3 regions of the Rhizobium mulingense genome follow, and region 2 is predicted to be linked to each of the others. Evidence: predicted binding sites of a transcription regulator. Region 2 holds the regulator's gene; each other region holds the start of a gene.
The links. Region 2 encodes PhoB, which activates phosphate uptake and scavenging genes when phosphate is short. Its sites were predicted from a motif close to TGTCATNNANCTGTCAT; they were not measured.

Region 1 (3,244 bases), 380 kb from region 2:
GCCATCACCCTGCATACGATCGGCGCGCTCGGTAAACTTTTCTATGAAGTGGGCGAGAATATCGACATGAAGCCCGATGAGGGCATGAAAGCCGTCGGCGCCAACTGGTGGGAGCGCGTGCGCTTCGCCGCCCTGCCGCAGGTGCTGCCGAATTTCACCTCCTACGCGCTGCTGCGCCTGGAGATCAACGTGCGCGCCTCGACCATCATCGGCGCTGTGGGCGGCGGCGGCATCGGCGAGGAACTGAAGCTTTCGATCTCGCGCGGCTTCGGCGCCAAGACGATGGCGCTCGTTCTGCTGCTCTTCGTGACGATCGTCGCCGTCGACCAGTTCTCCGCATGGCTGCGCCGCCGGCTCGTCGGCGATCATGCCTTCCTCCTGCAACATTGAGGCCGCCATGACGGTGATCGACGCCAACCGCATGCATGAGATCGAAACGCGCTATCCGGAATATTTCCACCGGTCGTTCCGCCAGCGTTTCGGCGGGCTGATGATCGTCATCGCGACGCTGCTCTACAGCCTCTATGCCGTCTGGTTCTTCGACCTGCCCAAACTTTTTGCCGAGGCCCATTGGGAGCGCGTCGGCATCTATCTCAGCCAATGGGTGAGCTACGACGTGCAGCCGGAATTCCGCATCGGGGATGACGGCTCCATCGAGGTGCGTTATCCGCGTTTCTCGCCGCTCGGCGACAATCCGCATCCTGACTGGCTGATTAACAATCCCGACGGCAGCATCACCGTTTCGATCAGCGGCACCAGCCGCAGCGTCACCGTCTCGAAGAGCGAGACGATCGTCACCGCGCACGGCGTCAGCGTCCCGGTCGAGCTTTCCGGCGGCGCGCCGAAAGTCGTCGGGCCGGTGCCCGGCTGGATGACGGTTTATGACGACAATGTGCTCGCCGATCTCGGCTTTGCCGGCAATGTCAGCATATCCGTCGACCGGGTGAAAATCCGCAAGCGGTTCATCGGCTGGGCGAATTTCATCTTCGATACGCAATCGTCCTTCTTCGACAAGCCAGTCGGCGAGGTTATCAGCCTCATCGTCTCCGGGCCGCGCATCAAGCCCGACCAATCCAACCTGTCGCTCGCCTTCGACGACATCTGGAACAACAGCGAATGGCAGCATGGCGACGTCTGGACCAAGCTTTTCCAGACGATCGTCATGGCGTTCCTCGGAACGCTGCTCGGCGCGCTTACCGCCTTCCCGCTCGCCTTCATGGCAGCGCGCAACATCACGCCGAACCGCTTCCTGAACCAGGTGCTGAAGCGCTTCTTCGATTTCCTGCGCTCGGTCGACATGCTGATCTGGGCGCTGTTCCTGACGCGCGCCTTCGGTCCCGGCCCGCTTGCCGGCAGCGGCGCGATCTTTCTCACCGAGACCGGCACACTCGGCAAGCTCTATTCCGAAGGGCTCGAAAACATCGATAACAAGCCGCGGGAGGGCGTCAAATCGACCGGTGCCGAGACCGTGCTCGTCCATCGTTACGGCATTATGCCGCAGATCGTTCCCGTTATCGTCAGCCAGACGCTCTATCAATGGGAATCCAACGTGCGCGGCGCAACCATCATCGGCGCCGTCGGTGCGGGCGGCATCGGCCTCAAACTCTGGGAGGCCATGCGTACCAATGCCAACTGGGAAAACGTCGCTTACATGGTCATTCTGATCCTGATCGTCGTCTTCCTTTTCGACGCCGCCTCGAATGCGCTGCGCCATCGGCTGATGGGCACGAAAGCGCACTGATCCCCAGGCCAAAAGGCGATGGCGGTGCTGCCGTCATCATCATTCTGTCACGGAAATCTTTTAGCCGGGACCTGCTTGCGGTTCGCCGCCAAATCACTGCACATTGCGCTCCCCGTTTCGACGATCCCCAGGATAAAAGCCTTGCGCTACGCTCTCTATTTCTCGCCGCCGAAGGATGATCCCCTGACCGGCGCGGCCTCGCTCTGGCTCGGCCGCGATGCGTTCAGCGGTGAGACCTATGCTGCTCCGGATCATGAGCGGCTCGGCCAGGCGGAGCAGTTCGAGCTGACCGCCGATCCGCGCCGCTACGGCTTTCATGCGACGATCAAGGCGCCGTTTTCGCTCGCCGCTTCGGTCACCGAGAAGGACCTCCTGACAGTTGCCGAGGAGTTTGCCTCGCGCACGCCTGCCTTCGAGATTCCCGAACTGGTACTCGGCCAGCTCGGCCGTTTTTTTGCCCTCATTCCCGCTTCTCTTCATCAACCTCTTCAGGATTTCGCCGCGAAGGTGGTAAAGTCCTTCGAGCCGTTCCGCGCAACGCTTTCTCCGGCCGATATCGCGCGGCGCAACCCGGAGAAGCTCAGCGACAGCCAGCGCGCCAATCTGCAGCGCTGGGGTTATCCTTACGTCATGGAGGATTTCGGCTTCCACATGACACTGAGCGGCCAAGTGCCCGAGACACGCGCCGAGGTGATGAAAGCGATTCTGACCGAGCGTTTTGCCGATTTCACCGGCCGGCCGCTTTCGATTTCCGGCCTTGCCGTCTTCGTCGAGGAGACGCGCGGCGCCCCGTTCAAAGTCCATTCCTGGCTGCCGCTTTCCGGCGCCAAAAGCTGAAAGACCTGACGAGATGAGCAAAGAGACCGTGTTTTCCAACGCCCGCATCGTTCTCGAGGATGACATCCTCGCAGGCTCGATTCTCATTCGCGACGGCAAGATCGCCGACATTTCAGAGGGAAATTCGGTAGCCGGCGAAGATTTTGAAGGCGACTACATCATTCCCGGCCTTGTCGAGCTGCATACCGACCATCTCGAAGGCCATTACCAGCCGCGTCCCGGCATTCGCTGGAACAAGACCGCGGCGGTCCAGGCGCATGACGCCCAGATCGTCACATCGGGCATTACCACGGTGTTCGACTGCCTGCGCATGGGTGCGGATGAGGATGGCGGTTTCGAACATGGCGAAATGCGCGAGATGGCGGATGCGATCCAGTCGGCGGAGAAGGAAGGCCGGCTGCGCGCCGAACACCTGCTGCACCTGCGCTGTGAGGTCTCGGCCGACAACGTGCTCGAACATTTCGCCGATTTCGAAAACGACCACCATGTGCGGCTGGTCTCGCTGATGGATCATGCGCCCGGCCAGCGGCAGTTCCAGACGATGGATCAATATATCTTCTATTACCAGAAGAAGCGGGGTCTGAGCGACGAGGTCTTTGCCCGTTTCGTCGCTAAGCGCCAGGCGGAATCGGCGCGCAATTCGACGCCGCACCGCAACGCCATCGC
Region 2 (3,244 bases):
ACCCGATCGCCACCGCCAAGGTCGAGGAACTGATTCATGAGCTGCGCGAAAACTACACGATCGTCATCGTCACCCACTCCATGCAGCAGGCCGCGCGCGTGTCGCAGCGCACCGCCATGTTCCACCTCGGCAACCTCGTCGAGGAGAACGATACCGACAAGATGTTCACCAACCCGGACGATCCGCGCACCCAGGACTACATCATGGGTCGCTTCGGCTGATTGCGGCAATCCGAAGCCTTCCCGTTATTCGAGGACAAAGCCCCATGGCATCGACACATATTTATTCTGCCTATGATGATGATCTGAAGTTCCTCTCCAGGCGAATTTCCGAAATGGGCGGCCTGGCCGAGCAGATGGTCGCCGAATCCGTTCGCGCCCTGGTCAACGGCGACACGGCGCTGGCGCAGAAGGTCATCTCTGACGATGTGATCCTCGATCACACCGAACGCGAAATCGGTGACAAGGCGATCGTCACCATCGCCCGCCGTCAGCCGATGGCCGCGGACCTGCGCGAAATCATGGGTTCGATCCGCATCGCCGCCGATCTCGAACGTGTCGGCGACCTCGGCAAGAACACCGCCAAGCGCGTCATCGCCGTGCAGAGCACCGGCGTTCCGCGCAAGCTCGCCCGCGGCCTCGAGCACCTGTCCGAGCTGGCGCTCGTCCAGCTCAAGGAAGTGCTCGACGTCTATACGACGCGCGCCGCCGACAAGGCGACCGCCATCCGCGAGCGCGACAACGAGATCGACGCGATGTACACGTCGCTGTTCCGCGAGCTCCTGACCTATATGATGGAGGATCCGCGCAACATCACGAGCTGCACGCATCTTCTGTTCTGCGCCAAGAACATCGAGCGCATCGGCGACCATGCCACCAATATTGCCGAAACGATCTACTACATGGCGACGGGAGCCCAGCCGGAAGGCGATCGTCCGAAGGATGACAGTGCCAACACCGTCGGTGCCGCCACGGAATAACCGTGTCGAGCCCATTGCGTGCGTGCCCGTTCGGGGCGCGCAAAGAGGTCGCAGCCAATTTCTGATTTTGCGCGGGATCCTGGCTTAAATCACTCCGGATTTAAGGATCATGCGCGAGGAGACGAACACGCATGATCCCGAGAGTTGCAGTTGTTGAAGACGAAGAGGCCCTCAGCGTGCTCCTTCGCTATAATCTCGAAGCGGAAGGCTTCGAGGTCGATACCATCCTGCGCGGCGACGAGGCCGAAATCAGGCTTCAGGAGCGCACGCCCGACCTGCTCATCCTCGACTGGATGCTGCCCGGCGTCTCCGGCATCGAACTTTGCCGGCGCCTGCGCATGCGGCCGGAAACCGAGCGTCTGCCGATCATCATGCTGACGGCGCGCGGCGAGGAGAGCGAGCGTGTCCGCGGGCTTTCCACCGGCGCCGACGATTACGTCGTCAAACCGTTCTCAACCCCCGAGCTCGTCGCCCGCGTCAAGGCGATGCTGCGCCGCGCCCGCCCCGAGGTGCTGTCCTCGGTGCTGAAATGCGGCGATATCGAGCTCGACCGCGAAACCCACCGCGTCCATCGTAAGAGCCGCGAGGTCCGCCTCGGTCCGACCGAATTTCGCCTGCTGGAATTCCTGATGTCGTCGCCGGGCCGCGTCTTCTCCCGCTCGCAATTGCTCGACGGCGTCTGGGGCCACGATATCTATGTCGACGAACGCACCGTCGACGTCCATGTCGGCCGCCTGCGGAAGGCGCTGAATTTCTCCAACATGCAGGACGTCATCCGCACCGTGCGCGGCGCCGGCTATTCGATGGAAGCGTGAGGCGCAGGAAGTGTGTGTGGTCGGCGTTCCCACCGGTGCAGCCTTTCCACTCGCAATGCGCCAGCGCAGCCTATGCGTGTTCGGCACCACTTCTCCTCCGTCATCCCAGGGCTTGACCCTGATCCATGCTGCTGGAACCGCGCGGCCATGGCATCCAACTGCAGACAAACAATTGAAGCCGCGTGCTTGGTTGTGGATCCCAGGAGCAAGCCCTGGGATGACGGAGTTTGGGGAGGACGACCGGCAAGAAGCGAGACGTCTGGAGCAACTAAGCTAGAGCGATTCAGCCTTTCATGGAAACAAGAGTCCTCTAATGGAGTCCTTGAAAAAACCGCTTCAGGCGTTTCCTGGAATTGATCTAAGATCTGGACGGGTTTGCGCTCTTTGCCGTATCAGCACCTAACGCCACAGCTCCGTCGCTCCACAAAAAAACGGGCCGCGCGGGCCCGTTTCGCATTTCCATGACTGGTCCGCTCGCTCAGCTGACCCGCGCTGCCGCCCGGCGCCGTTCATTGACCGGCTGATAGGCGAGCTTCTGATGATAGCTGCAATAAGGCGAATTGTCGGGGGATTCGCAGCCGCAGAAGTGGAAATCCTCCTTCAGCGGATCGCCGACCGGCCATTTGCAGGTGCGTTCGGTCAGTTCCGTCAGGCCGAGGCGGCGCGAGATCGGCACAACCACATTGCCCTTCGGAACATATTCCATTTCCTCGATCGTTTCGATCTCGATCTCTTCCTTCAGCATCGTTGCGCCCTGCTGGCGGGTAACGGTGCGGGTGGTAATTCGGGAGGCGTAGTTCGGCGCGCGCGGCGCCGATGTCTGGCGCTTCGGCGTGCGCGCCGCCGTCGCCGTGCCGCCGGCCTTGGCGCGGCCCGGCAGGCTCAGCCGGTGTACCTTGCCGATAACGGCGTTTCGGCTGACACCGCCGAGCTGCGCCGCGATCTGGCTGGCGCTGAGCCCTTCGGACCACAGCTTCTTGAGTTTCTCGACCCGCTCGTCTGTCCAGTTCATGCCCTGTCTCCACCTTTTGCGTTGGTGATGGCAGAATCCCTCACCGTTGTCCCGGAAGCCTCCGAAACAAGAAACGCTTGATCAATTTTGGTGACTAGTTCCGCCGCATGCAGTCTAGTAATTGAACTTTAACCTAGTGTGAGGCTGACTCCGTGACAAGAGTCGCGGGAATCCGGATGAATCGAATTCGTAGTTTTCCCCAACTTGCTGCCCCTGCGTGTCATTTCTGCAATAATGCCTGTTGAAGGCTGAAAATGCCGCTGTGCAAGCTTGCTGCATCCGCTAAGGCCGCAGTTTTGTTGACATTGCAGCGCGAAAAGGAAATAGTACCGATCGCCGCCGAAAGGCGGCATTTTTGATTTTTCGGGCCTGGTTTTCTTAGCCGGAGTCCGTACTTGACAACGCTGATCGGGAGACCCGCGCCATGGCCGAAGCCGC
Region 3 (3,244 bases), on a different contig from region 2:
CGACAGGGCATAGGAGATCAGGATGCGGTCGAAACCGCTGACGCCGAATTCGCGCGGCGTAAAGGCCGTGGCGTCGGCGACGCGGAATTCCGGAATCGTCGACTTGGTGGCGAAGGTCTTGCGGGCCGAAATCAGCATTTCCTGGGAAATGTCGAGGCCGAACAGCTTGGCGGCCGGAAAATGCCTGTGAGCGAAGGCCATGTTGCGGCCGGTGCCGCAGCCGACTTCGAGCATGGTGCCGCCCTCGGGCACGTCAAGATTGCGGATCGTGCTGTCGCGGCCGAGAAGGTAATACTTGCGCGTCAGGTCGTAGATATGGCGCTGGTAGCGGTACATGCCATCCATCAGGCTGGCATGTTCGTCGCTCATTCCCGCCGTCTCGGTGCCGATCTCGCTCACGCCTTTTTCCCGTAAATGTGGAAGCCGCCATAGATCGCCGAGCGATCGAGCGCGGTCAGTTCGCGGGACTTCTCTTCGAAATAGTCCCACTGGTCGCAGATCGACGGAGACACGCGGCCTTCGATGACGCTCTTTTCGGCGGCGGTACGGAAGATCACCCGGGCGCCGTCGCGCGCCGTGCGGGTGATTTCCCGCCAAACATCGTTCAACTGCCCGTCGGTCATCCAGTCCTGCGCGTCGAGCAGGATGTAGCGGTCGCGCGAGGCGGCAGGTTCGCGGGCCAGAAGCTCGGTGAAGCTTGCGTGGTGAACGTTGACGCGGTCGACATTGGCGCGGATTACCTCATAGTGCTCCGGCCTCAGATAGGTCGGCAGCGGGCCTTCTTCTTGCGTGCCGTAGCGGCGGCCGAAGGCCTGCCAGGCGAAATAGTTATCGCGCATCGGGAAATGACAGGCGAGCTTTTCCAGGCGGTGCTTCAGCACCGGCGCGATCGAATGATCGGCGGCGAGGCTTGCAAGTTCGTCATATTGCTGCGGCGGAATGCCGAGGCCGAAGAGCGAACTCTTGCGGCCGGTAATCCAGCGAACGACTGGCTTTTCGAAAAGCGGCGCGATCTGCTCATCGAAGAACTGGCGCTGCTCGCGGATCGAGCGGGTCTTGGTCATCTCGCGCAGCTTGACGCCGTGCAGGCGGGCAAGAAGGTGGGCTGCGCCGATGAAGCGGCCGAGCAGGCCGGTTTCATAGATGTTGCGGTCGAAGACGGTGACGCGGCGGCGGCCGAACTTGCGGCCGTTCCAGTAGCTGCGGGTCGCCTCGTCGAGCCTGGCGGCAAGATGCCGGTCGTAGGCGCGGCTGTTCGACTTTTCGTTCGGCATAGCCAGGAAGCGGACGAGGTCGGCATGGTCCGGCAGATGCTTGAAGGCGGCAAGCTTCAGACGGTTCAGCGCGATATGGTGCGGGTTGAGATCGACGACGTCGATCGAGGCCGGCGCCTTAGAGAGATAGGCGAGCATGTTGCAGCCGCCGGAGCCGATGGTGACGATGCGATGGTTGGGCTTCAGCTCCATCGCCTGCATGTCGAGATCCGGATCTTCCCAGATCTGCGGGTAGACGAGGCCGGAGAAGAGGAGGCCGAAGAGACGCTCGGAAAAACCTTCCTTCGAAAAAGCCTTGTGGCGGAGAAGGGCGTCCTTAAGTTTCCGGTTCTTGCGGAAGCCGGCATCCGGTGCAAATTCTGACATGAGTCTGTCACCTTTTTAGCGTTCAGGGCGTGTAGCGCGCCACTGCTACAGTTTGATGACGCGGGCTGTGGGCGCCGGTTCGGGAGGCCTCCGGCATCAATGAAGAGTGATCGGAATGGCGCGCCTTCTTCGCGCCGGCCTCTTTCCGACCGGCGCAATTCCTGCTTCTCTCCCGTCATGGAGGAATGCCATGCGATTTGTGCTGCGTATCCTGAAGGCGCTTGCTCTCCTTGTGGTTCTCATCATCGCCGCCGGGACCGGCTGGCTCTTCGCCCGGCCGCCGGAGCTGTTGCGCGTCGGGGATGGCTACGCCGCCAAGATCGTCTGCTCGAATGTCTTCATTGCCGGCCGGGATGCCGACGATGTGCTGCATGACGACGTCCAGGCGCCGGGAAATCCGCTGCTGAGGCTGGTGCGCGTCAGTGTCGAGCGCGACAGCGGCCGGGTGACGGCGCGCTTCATGGGGCTGTTCGCATCGAGTTATGCGCTCTATCGCGGCAGTCTCGGCTGCACCAGCGTGCCGGATGGCAATTTCGAGGCGGCGATGAACGCGGTGCCGTTCGATGCACCGGCCAAGATGCAGGCGAGCGACGCGGTATGGCCGCAAGGCGAGGGCAGCGGCAATCAGCCGGATGCCAAGATCGCCGCGGTGCTGGCCGATGCCCGCTTTGCCGGCCCGGCGATGCGGGCGATCGTGGTGGTGCGCGACGGCCGTATCGTCGCCGAAGCCTATGGCCGCGGATTTTCGGCGAAGACGCCGCTAATCGGCTGGTCGATGACGAAGACGGTGAACGCAGCCATCCTCGGCCGGCTGATGCTCGATGGAAAGGTTTCCTTCGACGACGATCACTTGATGGCGCAATGGAAGGACGATCAGCGCTCCAGGATCAAGGTCTCCGACCTGCTCGGCATGGAGAGCGGCCTTGCCTTCAATGAGGATTATGGCAGCGTCGCCGATGTGACGCGTATGCTTTATCTCGATCCCGACATGGTATCGCTGCCGGCCAATGCGCCGATGGAGGCGGCACCCGGTCAGCGCTTCCGCTATTCGAGCGGCACGGCGGTACTCTTGTCACGCATCTGGATGAACAAGGTCGGCAATGCGCAAGCAGCCCTTTCTTATCCGCATGACGCGCTCTTCTTCCCGCTCGGCATGAGCAGCGCCGTCTTCGAACTCGACGCGCGCGGCACCTTTGTCGGAAGCTCCTATCTCTACGCGACGGCGCATGACTGGGCGCGCTTCGGACAGTTCCTGCTGCAGGATGGTGTCTGGAATGGCCGGCGACTGCTGCCGGAGGGGTTCGTCGGCGCCATGCGGACGCCGACGGCAGCGTCGAACGGCCGCTATACGCAAGGCCAGGCGTGGCTTGCGCCCGGCAGCTCGAACGCCGCGTTCGGGCTGCCGGAGGATACGTTCTGGCTGACGGGGCATGACGGGCAAAGCATGGCGATCGTGCCTTCCGCCAATCTGGTCGTCGTCCGGCTGGGCCTGACGCCGGGCTGGCTCGGCTATCAGCCGCAGGCGCTTCTCAAGGCGGTCCTGGGGGCGTCGCCGCAATCGCGGGTGCCGCAACAGCAGGCCGGATCAGAGCGGCAGGTCGAGA

Region 1: a site for PhoB is predicted at 1,776-1,792, ahead of PYR71_RS04525 (DUF1045 domain-containing protein). Genes of this name have one in related genera too.
Region 3: a site for PhoB is predicted at 1,685-1,701, ahead of PYR71_RS10500 (BtaA family protein). Genes of this name have one in related genera too.

What each region holds. Positions count from the first base shown of each region.
Region 1 is NZ_JARFVE010000002.1:883,119-886,362, forward strand. It holds gene phnE (phosphonate ABC transporter, permease protein PhnE) at 1-390, shown strand, start outside; gene phnE (phosphonate ABC transporter, permease protein PhnE) at 398-1,741, shown strand; gene PYR71_RS04525 (DUF1045 domain-containing protein) at 1,883-2,578, shown strand; gene PYR71_RS04530 (alpha-D-ribose 1-methylphosphonate 5-triphosphate diphosphatase) at 2,592-3,244, shown strand, end outside.
Region 2 is NZ_JARFVE010000002.1:505,258-508,501, reverse strand. It holds gene pstB (phosphate ABC transporter ATP-binding protein PstB) at 1-221, shown strand, start outside; gene phoU (phosphate signaling complex protein PhoU) at 266-979, shown strand; gene phoB (phosphate regulon transcriptional regulator PhoB) at 1,111-1,794, shown strand; gene PYR71_RS02610 (GcrA family cell cycle regulator) at 2,273-2,806, opposite strand; gene PYR71_RS02605 (aspartate aminotransferase family protein) at 3,231-3,244, shown strand, end outside.
Region 3 is NZ_JARFVE010000004.1:329,077-332,320, forward strand. It holds gene PYR71_RS10495 (class I SAM-dependent methyltransferase) at 1-399, opposite strand, end outside; gene PYR71_RS10500 (BtaA family protein) at 396-1,640, opposite strand; gene PYR71_RS10505 (serine hydrolase domain-containing protein) at 1,831-3,244, shown strand, end outside.